3 regions of the Oceanobacter sp. ABM4_470 genome follow, and region 3 is predicted to be linked to each of the others. Evidence: predicted binding sites of a transcription regulator. Region 3 holds the regulator's gene; each other region holds the start of a gene.
The links. The regulator FNR, encoded in region 3, switches genes on or off when oxygen is low (the NO sensors DNR and NnrR bind a similar motif). The targets are predictions, from matches to a motif close to TTGATNTANATCAA.
Positions count from the first base shown of each region.

Region 1: a site for FNR is predicted at 872-885, ahead of ACXADJ_RS12580 (cytochrome ubiquinol oxidase subunit I). Genes of this name have one in related genera too.
Region 2: a site for FNR is predicted at 1,278-1,291, ahead of yiaY (L-threonine dehydrogenase). Genes of this name have one in related genera too.

Region 1 covers NZ_JBSWTR010000001.1:2,860,184-2,863,443, reverse strand. Annotated here, with positions in the region: gene ACXADJ_RS12585 (sigma-54 interaction domain-containing protein) at 1-697, opposite strand, end outside; gene ACXADJ_RS12580 (cytochrome ubiquinol oxidase subunit I) at 1,166-2,794, shown strand; gene cydB (cytochrome d ubiquinol oxidase subunit II) at 2,810-3,260, shown strand, end outside.
Region 2 covers NZ_JBSWTR010000001.1:1,511,360-1,514,619, reverse strand. Annotated here, with positions in the region: gene rlmF (23S rRNA (adenine(1618)-N(6))-methyltransferase RlmF) at 1-1,037, opposite strand, end outside; gene yiaY (L-threonine dehydrogenase) at 1,359-2,510, shown strand; gene ACXADJ_RS06710 (hypothetical protein) at 2,686-3,260, shown strand, end outside.
Region 3 covers NZ_JBSWTR010000001.1:1,100,188-1,103,447, forward strand. Annotated here, with positions in the region: gene ACXADJ_RS04810 (methyl-accepting chemotaxis protein) at 1-1,030, shown strand, start outside; gene fnr (fumarate/nitrate reduction transcriptional regulator Fnr) at 1,097-1,855, opposite strand; gene ACXADJ_RS04820 (sulfite exporter TauE/SafE family protein) at 1,948-2,604, opposite strand; gene ccoS (cbb3-type cytochrome oxidase assembly protein CcoS) at 2,601-2,813, opposite strand; gene ACXADJ_RS04830 (heavy metal translocating P-type ATPase) at 2,861-3,260, opposite strand, start outside.

The DNA of each region.
Region 1 (3,260 bases), 1.8 Mb from region 3:
CAAGAAACAGGGTGCCGCCTTCGGCGGACGAAACCAGCCCTTGTTTGCGCTGGCTGGCACCGGTAAAGGCGCCTTTTTCGTGGCCGAATAGCTCGCTTTCAAACAGGCTTTCGCTAAGGCCAGAGCATTCCACGGTCACGAACGGCCGTTTGGCACGGTCGCTGTGTTCATGCAGGTATTGGGCAGCCAGTTCCTTGCCGGTGCCGGATTCGCCCAGCAGCAACACACTGATGTCTGACGGCGCGGCGCGGCTTAATAATTCCAGCATCTGATTAAAGGCCGGACTGAAGCCAACCATGCGGTTTTTCTCAAACCGGTCCGGGGCATGCACCTGATGCATGATTTCAACGAAGTATTCGATCTCGCCAGCGCTGTTGTGCACCGGGGTCAGTTCTACATCAATGTGCTCTTTGCCATTGGGGGTGTTGTGAATGTGCAGTACCCGCTGGCGCTGATTGGTGCGCAGACAGCCTTGCAGCGGGCAGTCTTCGCCAGCGCGGTCGCAAGGTGCTTCGTAGCCATGGGAGACTTCATAACAGTGTCGGCCCAGCAATGCCGTGCTGCCAGAGTAAGCTTCCCGGTAGGCGCGGTTGGCGGCCCGAATCACGTAGTTGCGGTCCATCAGAATCGCCGGTGAGGCAAAAGCGTCCAGCAGGGACGAAATAGCCGGAATGGTTGGGTAGGCGTTGTCTGACATAGTTGGCAAATCTTATGACAAATTTGTCCTGATGGTGCGACAGGTTTGACATATTGGCAAGTAGCTTTCCACAAATCTTCTAGACCAGCTTTTATTGGCCAGTTAATTTTCCTTCAAAGTTATCTTTTGTGAGTCGATTTATCTGGCTCGTAATGTCCAAATCCAGTCGGCTTATTGATGTGTCTCAATGAAAAATTGGACTGACCACTTTCCTGTGATCCATTTCAAAGTCTGGCACTCGGCTTGCTACTCCTCTCAGAAACAGGGACCCGTTGGTTGACATCTCTCATGGCTGCGACTTCCGGTCGCATCGGTCCCGTGAGGGGCGGCGGGTAAGCTGCGGCGGCAGCTGAGCACCCATCGATCATCGTTCAGACCCGGCGTGGCGAGTGACGCGCCGGTTATTCAGTGACATTCACTCACATCTTAATCATCAACGTTCTGGGGCGTTGCCTTTGGAGGATAGCCATGATCAGTGAAACCATGGTGGAGCTGTCGCGGTGGCAGTTTGCGATTACTGCGCTGTATCACTTTCTGTTTGTACCCCTGACCCTGGGGTTGTCGTTCATTCTGGCCATTATGGAATCTGCTTACGTGATGACGGGTAAGCAGGTTTATAAGGACATGGTGAAGTTCTGGGGCAAGTTGTTCGGTATCAACTTTGCGCTGGGCGTTACCACAGGTCTGACCATGGAATTCCAGTTTGGTACCAACTGGGCTTACTACTCTCACTATGTTGGAGACATCTTCGGTGCGCCGCTGGCGATTGAAGGTCTGATGGCGTTTTTCCTGAAAAGCACCTTTGTGGGCCTGTTCTTCTTTGGCTGGGACCGCATGAGCAAGTTGCAGCATCTGGCGACCACCTGGCTGGTGGCGCTGGGCTCCAACTTTTCGGCGCTGTGGATTCTGATTGCCAACGGCTGGATGCAAAACCCGGTGGGTGCCGAGTTCAACATTGACACCATGCGTATGGAAATGACCAGCTTTACCGACGTGCTGTTTAATCCGGTGGCGCAGGTGAAGTTTGTTCATACCGTGTCAGCCGGTTACATCACCGGTGCCATGTTTGTGTTGGGGATTTCTTCGTACTACATGCTGAAAAAGCGTGATCTGCCGTTTGCCCGTCGCTCGTTTGCCATTGCATCCAGCTTTGGTATGGCAGCGATTCTGAGTGTGATTCTGCTGGGTGACGAATCCGGCTATGAAATTGGCGACGTTCAGAAAACCAAGTTGGCGGCCATTGAAGCCGAGTGGCACACCCACGAGGCACCAGCGGCGTTTACGCTGATTGGTCTGCCCAACGAAGACACCATGGAAACCGATTACGCCATCAAGATTCCTTACGTGCTGGGCCTGATTGCCACCCGTTCGACCACCGAGGAAGTGACCGGTATTTCCGATTTGCTGGTAGAGCACGAAGGCCGCATTCGCAACGGCATGGATGCCTATCAGCTGTTCAATGACCTGAAAGCCGGAGACAAATCGGAAGCCAACATTGCTGCTTTTGACGACGTGAAAGACGACCTGGGTTACGGCCTGCTGTTGAAGCGTTACACCGACAACGTCGTGGACGCTACCGACGAGCAAATCAAGGCGGCGGCACGGGATTCCATTCCTCCGGTAGCGCCTATGTTCTTCACCTTCCGCATCATGGTGGCGATGGGCTTCCTGATGTTGATTCTGGTGGCGCTGGCGTTCTGGCACTCCGCCCGCCAGACCATCGATCAGCAAACCTGGCTGCAAAAAGCCCTGCTGTGGGCGATTCCTGTGCCCTGGATTGCTTGTGAAATGGGCTGGTTCGTGGCCGAGTTTGGCCGCCAGCCATGGTCGATTGGCGAAGTGCTGCCAACCTTCCTGTCAGCGTCTACCCGTTCCGAGCTGGATCTGATTCTGAGCATCGCCTTCTTTGTGCTGCTGTACACCGGCTTCCTGATTGCCGAGGTGTACCTGATGTTCAAGTACGCTCGTCTGGGACCGTCGGCACTGCACACTGGCCGTTACCACCACGAAACCGGTGCTGAACAGCCAGACAGCGGCCTGACCGGCGCTGCTACCCCAGCCACTCAACCCATGCTGTCTCGCAAAGACAACGCCTGATCAGGAGAGCCAACAATGGAATACGAAGTATTAAAAGTCGTTTGGTGGGTTCTGATTGGCGTGTTGCTGATCGGCTTTGCCGTTACCGACGGGTTCGATATGGGTGTCACAGCCCTGCTGCGCATCATTGGTCGCACCGATAACGAGCGCCGGGTCATGCTCAATACCGTCGGCCCGCACTGGGACGGGAACCAGGTGTGGTTTATCACCGCCGGTGGGGCGATTTTTGCGGCTTGGCCAGTGGTCTATGCGGTGGCGTTTTCCGGCTTTTACTGGGCCTTGCTGCTGGTGTTGTTCAGCCTGTTTTTTCGTCCGGTAGGCTTTGAATACCGCGCCAAGGTCGACGACGACCTCTGGCGCTTACTGTGGGATACCGGCCTGTCGATTGGCGGCGCGGTGCCTTCGCTGGTGTTTGGTGTGGCGTTTGGCAACCTGCTGTTGGGGGTTCCGTTCCACTTTGATGAGT
Region 2 (3,260 bases), 410 kb from region 3:
ATTTCTTTCAAAGCGTGTTTCAGTGCAGGGATGGCCGCCTGACGGGACACCAGCGAAGTGAACCAGGCGACCTGCTGTCCGTAATCCCGGCTTTCCCGAATCATTCTTGCCACAAATGCGGCTTCACCACCGTCGCACCACAACTCATTACTTTGACCGCCAAAGTTCAGCTGCTTGGGGTCTTGTTGCTTGCCGTCCCACTTGCCCAAATTCTTCCATTTACGCTCGTTGCCTCGGGCCATCTGTTCGGCAGACTCGTGGAATGGTGGATTGCAAAGGGTAACGTCAACGAAATACTTCGATTTAATAATGCTTTTAAAACAATAATTTGCGTCGGTTTGCTCACGTAGTTTTACACTGGCTTTGAGCATTGGGTTGGCGTCAATGTTGCGCTGTGCCGATGCCAATGAATCGGCTTGAATGTCTGCAGCCACAAACGACCAACCGTATTCACTGTTGCCGATGATTGGATAAATGCAATTGGCACCGCAGCCAATATCCAGTGCAGTAACCTTTCGGCCCAGGGGAATCTTACCGTTATTGGTCGTGGCCAGCAGGTCGGCCAAATTATGGATGTAGTCAGCGCGGCCAGGGATGGGAGGGCACAGATAGCCCTCGGGAATGTCCCAATGTGTTAGCCCGTACCACTGCATCAACAACGAACGGTTCAGCACCTTGATGGCTTCAGGGTTGGTAAAGTCGATGGAGTCATTGCCTGCCGGTGTGACAACCATAAAGCGGGTCAGGTCCGGGTTGGCTTTGGTCAGCGCATCAAAATCGTAGCGCGTTTGATGCCGGTTGCGTGGGTGCAGCTGCGGCGCTTTTTTCGCTTTGTCAGCCGGACGTTTTGCCTTGCTGCCAACAGTCTGTTGTTTGCCTTTGGTTCTGGCTTTTGGGTGTCCTGAATCGGCGTCCTTTCCGGGTTGCTTACCTGACGCCCGGGCTGATGGATCAGTCCATGGGTTTACGGGAGCGGAATCAGACGGCGAGTTGGAAGACGATTTTTTAGGCTGCTTGGAAGACGGCGGGCGCGGCATGGTGAAATTCTGCGGTTGGGTCGGTGTTGTCGTTCGGATACTTGGCTGTAAAGCGCAAGGCAGCAGTATAACGGCATGAAAGCGGTAAACCATGCAATCAGCAATGGTATTGGTTAAAAAGACAGTCTGGTTTGTGGATGCGGTGATGCGTCAGGGAAATTTGAATCAGGTGATCGTGTCTTTGAGCCGGTAGGGTCTTATCGACACAGGTCAAGTTGCTGTTGGCAGTGGACCAGTGGCTTGCTCTGCATCAAGTTTACCGTTCGATGGCAGGAGTAGGTTGTCGTTATCAAAGTGAGTTCTTACCAGAAGGAGCAGACCATGACTGCAACCGCATTCTATATCCCAAGCGTTAACTTGATGGGCAGCGGCAGCTTGCAGGAGGCAGCTGCTGACATTCAGTCACGGGGCTGGCGCAAGGCACTGATTGTGACCGATACCCCGCTGGTTGCGACTGGTATGGTCGGCAAAGTTGCTGAGCTGTTGTCTGAGCATGATGTCACTTCGGTGGTGTTCGACGAGGTGAAGCCAAATCCCAATGTGGCCAACGTGGAAGCAGGCCTGGCGGTTTTGCAACAATACGATTGTGACTTCGTTATTTCGTTGGGTGGCGGTTCGCCACACGATTGCGCCAAAGGCATCGCACTGGTGGCGGCTAACGGTGGTTCTATCAAGGACTACGAGGGCGTCGACCAGTCTGCCAAGCCGCAATTGCCTCTGGTAGCCATCAACACCACCGCGGGCACGGCCAGTGAGATGACCCGCTTTTGCATCATCACCGACGATGAACGCCACGTGAAAATGGCCATCGTCGACAAACACACCACACCAGTGCTGTCGGTGAATGACCCGGATTTGATGGTTGGTATGCCGAAAGCGTTGACTGCCGCCACCGGCATGGATGCGCTGACGCACGCTATTGAAGCCTATGTGTCGACAGCCGCGACGCCAATCACGGATGCCTGCGCCTTGCAGGCGGTACGCCTGATCAGTGCCAATTTGCGTACAGCGGTAGAAGACGGCAGTAACACAGCTGCTCGCGAGGCGATGGCCTATGCCGAGTTTTTGGCCGGGATGGCGTTCAACAACGCGTCGTTGGGTTATGTGCACGCCATGGCGCACCAACTGGGTGGTTTTTACGACTTGCCACACGGGGTGTGCAATGCCATTTTGCTGCCGCATGTTCAGTCATTTAACGCCAGGGCAGCGGATGCTCGATTGGGTGAAGTGGGCGCGGCAATGGGTTGTGATGTGCAGGGCCTGAGCGCCGATGAGGCGGCCAAGGTGTGCATTGAAGCGATTCGCACGCTGGCGGCGGATGTGAACATTCCAGCAGGTGTGGCACAGCTGGGCGCAGACGAGAAGGACATTCCGGTACTGGCCGAAAACGCCATGAAAGACGCCTGTGGGTTAACCAACCCTATTCAGCCAAGCTTTGACGAAGTCTGTGAAATCTTCCGCGCAGCGTTCTGATTTCGCTCTGTCGCCTTCAATTCCTCCTTACTAGCCAAACAGGCCCGCTAACGACAGTTAGTGGGCCTGCTGGTTTAACTTAGAACAGCCTGTCTTGTAACAAATCACTGCGCCTTCGTGCTGAATACTGGCACACTCGATTCCTTGTTGGTAATGGATCGGGTTTGAACTTTTTATGCGTCAGTCGTGGCTCTCTCTTCGTACTGAACCTTCTGGGTTGGCGATAACCGGTGTGGTGGCGGGCTGCCTGTTGTTGCTTGCCATGGTGATGGTTTTGACGCGGGAGTTGTTGCTGCCATTCCCGGAATGGATTGCGGGTGTGCCGTTGTGGCTGGCGGCTTTTCTACTAATTCCTCGGTTGAAAGCGGCACAGCGAAAGCAAATTGGCATTCTGGTGGCGGCAGGGGTTTTGGGGCTGTTGTTTGCCGTAGTTTTTGATGTGCTGAGTACCGGCAGTGCCGGCGTCGAACCCGGCCAATTCCCGGCCGACAATCAAACGACCTTGTATTTCCTGAAAGCGGTCGCTGGCAACCAGATGTTGTTGGCGATGCTGGTGGGCGTCAGCTTTTTACGGCTGGTGGCGCTGGCCGGTATTGCCCCTGCTGAAGACCTTCCGAAAGGCCGTACCGTGCTGCAAAAAACTATGATCAGCACCCACATTTTGGGCTCGGTTCTTAATATGAGTGCTCCCATGATTGTTGGTGATCGTCTGGTTCATGCAAGTGGCGGTAAACCATTGCTGCGGCCGCA
Region 3 (3,260 bases):
CGGTGATGAGCTAATGCTGGTCAGGCCGATGGACTTTGCGGGCACCACCCATAGTGCGTTTAACCGCATGATGAGTGGCAAACCCGGACGACCGATTGCCATGCTGGCCAATGATTGCATCCTGCGGCGTTTGAACAACGCCGACAATCTGTCTCGGGTTACCGAGTTCAAGGACATTCCGGTGGCCGGATTTTCCACCTTCGGTGAATTGCTGGGTGTGCATATGAACCAGACACTGACTGCGCTGTGTCTGTTTCGGGTGCCACAGGGTGCCAAATTCAGTGATGAATATGCCGACAACTTCGCGCTTCATTATGCCCAATTCCGTGAGTATTACCTGCAAATGCAGATTAACAGCTTGCAGCGCATCAATAGTTTACAGAATACGCTAGTAGAATATCTTGGTGAGTATCGTTCGCTGTTGCATACCATTGTTGCCAGCTTTGACAAGGTGTCAGACTACGCAGAGCAAACGGGCACCATCCTGACCGATGTGCAGCAGAAGTTTCTGGGTTTTTCCAATGACATTGAACAGCAAAGTGCCGAGCGTGAGCAGCTTCATTCCACCGTGGGCACGCTGCGCAGCAACTCTGAGGAAGTGCTGAAAATCCTGTCGGCCATCTCGGGAATTGCTGATCAAACCAACCTGTTGGCGCTTAACGCGGCGATTGAAGCAGCTCGGGCAGGGGAGGCAGGGCGTGGGTTTGCTGTTGTAGCCGATGAAGTGCGTCAGCTCTCGCATACAACCCAGGATAGCCTCAATAAAACCGGCGATACCATCAACGCCGTTACCGGTTCCATTGGCTCCATTCAGGAAGCCATTGCTCATACGGAAGAGTTTCTTGGGCGTATCTCAGGCGGCAGCCAGATGCTCAGTGGCGAGCTGGCCAGTTTGGTGAGTTCGTCGTTGGAAGCCGGCAAGCAGGTTAGCGACTCGACCGGATATATCAACAGCATGATGGAAAACATGTCGCGCATTGATCAGGACGTAGAAGCTATTCAGACCCTGCGTTCCTTACAGCGAAAGTAGCGGTCGAAATGAAAAAGGCAGTGCCCAGGGAGGGGCACTGCCTTTTCAATAGCATCACACGAAGGGTTATTCCGTTTCGCACTCGGAATTGTCAACCAGACCGGCCATTTCCAGCAGCTGATCCATATCGGCGATGATGATTTCCTTACCTTGGGTTTCGATCAGGCCATTCTTCTGAAAGCGCGTGAATACGCGGCTGATGGTTTCCACGGCCAGACCCAGATAGTTACTGATATCAACACGGGACATCGGCAAGCGGTAGTGGGTGGCACTGAAGCCTCGGCGGGCGTAGCGGTTGGAAATATCCATCAGGAAAGATGCAACGCGCTCTTCTGCATTTTTCTTGCTCAGTAGCAGCATCATGTTCTGGTCGTGACGAATCTCGCTGCCCATGGTACGCATCAGCTGCTTGCGCAAGTCTGGCAGTTCATCGGTCAGGGTTTCAAGCTGGTGTACCGGAATCTCACAGACAGTGGTAGTTTCCAGCGCCTTGGCCGTCAGCGGGTAGTTGCCGCCATCGTAGCCTGCCAGGCCAATCAATTCACTGGCCAGATGGAAGCCGGTAATTTGCTCTTCGCCATTGCTGGCGAGGGTGTAGGTTTTCAGCGCGCCAGTACGAACGGCAAACACAGACTGAAACTCATCGCCTTGCTGGAACAACAGCTGGCCTTTCTGAATTGGGCGGCCGCGGCGAATGATATCGTCCAGACGTTCCATATCGCTGTCGCTGAGCGACAGAGGCAAGCACAAGGCATTAAGGGAGCAGGTTTGGCAGTGAGGCTGATTGCCACGCAGCGGTGGGTGAGCAATAGAGTTCGTTTTCATAGTGAGTACCGTTACTGGCCTAAGCGCCAGATCCATCTGACTTGAACCGCATATGGTCTTGTCGGACAGTCCGACTGTCAAGTTGGATATTGTCAGTGCCAAATCGCCCAGAGGGTCCAGAGGCCATATCCAACCAGCAGTGCGCCAGCCAGTTGCTTTATAGATTTCAGATTCAAAAACGTGCTGATGGATCGGGCCGCCAGCGAGCTGGCAAATAGCGCAGGCAGGGTACCCAATCCAAAAAATAACATGCTCAACATGCCCATGACGGGATCACCGTTGGCGGCGACCCAGCTCAAGGTGCTGTAGATCAAGCCGCAGGGCAGTAAGCCCCAGAGCATTCCCAGCAGTAATCGGCTGGGGGTATCTTGTTTGGTTAACAGCGCACCGGTGGCAGGTTGGATTCGTTTCCACAGGTGTTGACCGGCTTGTTCAAAATGGGTGAGCCACATCAGCCAACGGCCAACATACAAGCCCATCAGAACCAATAACACCCCGGCCAGACTGCGCATCACCAGCATCATTTCGGTCTGCAGCTGTTGCAGCCACAAACCTACCACCGAAACAACACCGCCAAAAATGATATAGGTCGTGATTCGGCCCAGATTAAAGGCGAAAACATTCAAAAATGGCGATTTTCCCGGCTGGCTGCCAATCGCAGCGCCAATACCACCACACATGACCAGGCAGTGCGACGAACCAAACAGACCGAGCAGCAGTGCCGTGAGTAACGATAGCGGTTCGGTCATGGCTTGGGGCCGGAGTCCGGATTGTCCGATGCAGGTCCTTTCGAAGAGTCGCGGTAGGGCGTTTGCGGTTCGTCGTCATCGAACAGGATCTTGTGAGCGGGGGATTCCAGGTCGTCAAACTGACCGGCTTTGACCGCCCAGAAAAAAATACTGACGGCGATGCCGAGCAGCACAATCGAGAGCGGAACCAGAATGTAGATAATATCCATCGCAGTTATCCGAAGAGAAACTCGTATTTATGTTGGGCTGCCGTTGCTCAGGCAGTGCCAGATTTTGTTGTTGATTTCGTTGCTGATTTTATGGGTGATTCCATCGCTGTCACAGCTGCTGGAGCCTGTTTTGACGGTATTCGCCCCAATCGCAGGGCATTGCCAACCACCAGTAGTGAGCTGAACGACATACCAATGGCAGCGGCCCATGGCGGTACATAGCCCATGGCGGCAACCGGTAGGGCAATCAGGTTGTAGCCCAGTGCCCAGCCAATATTTTGTTTGATGATAGCGCGGGTGCGGCGAGCAGTCTCAATGGCACTGACCAGCACGTCCAGTTGGCCGCCTGTCAGTAATGCGTCGGCGTTGGTCTTGGCCAGATCGGTTGCTTCGCTGACGGCAATGGCAATGTTGGCGGCCGCCAGTACCGGTACGTCGTTAATGCCG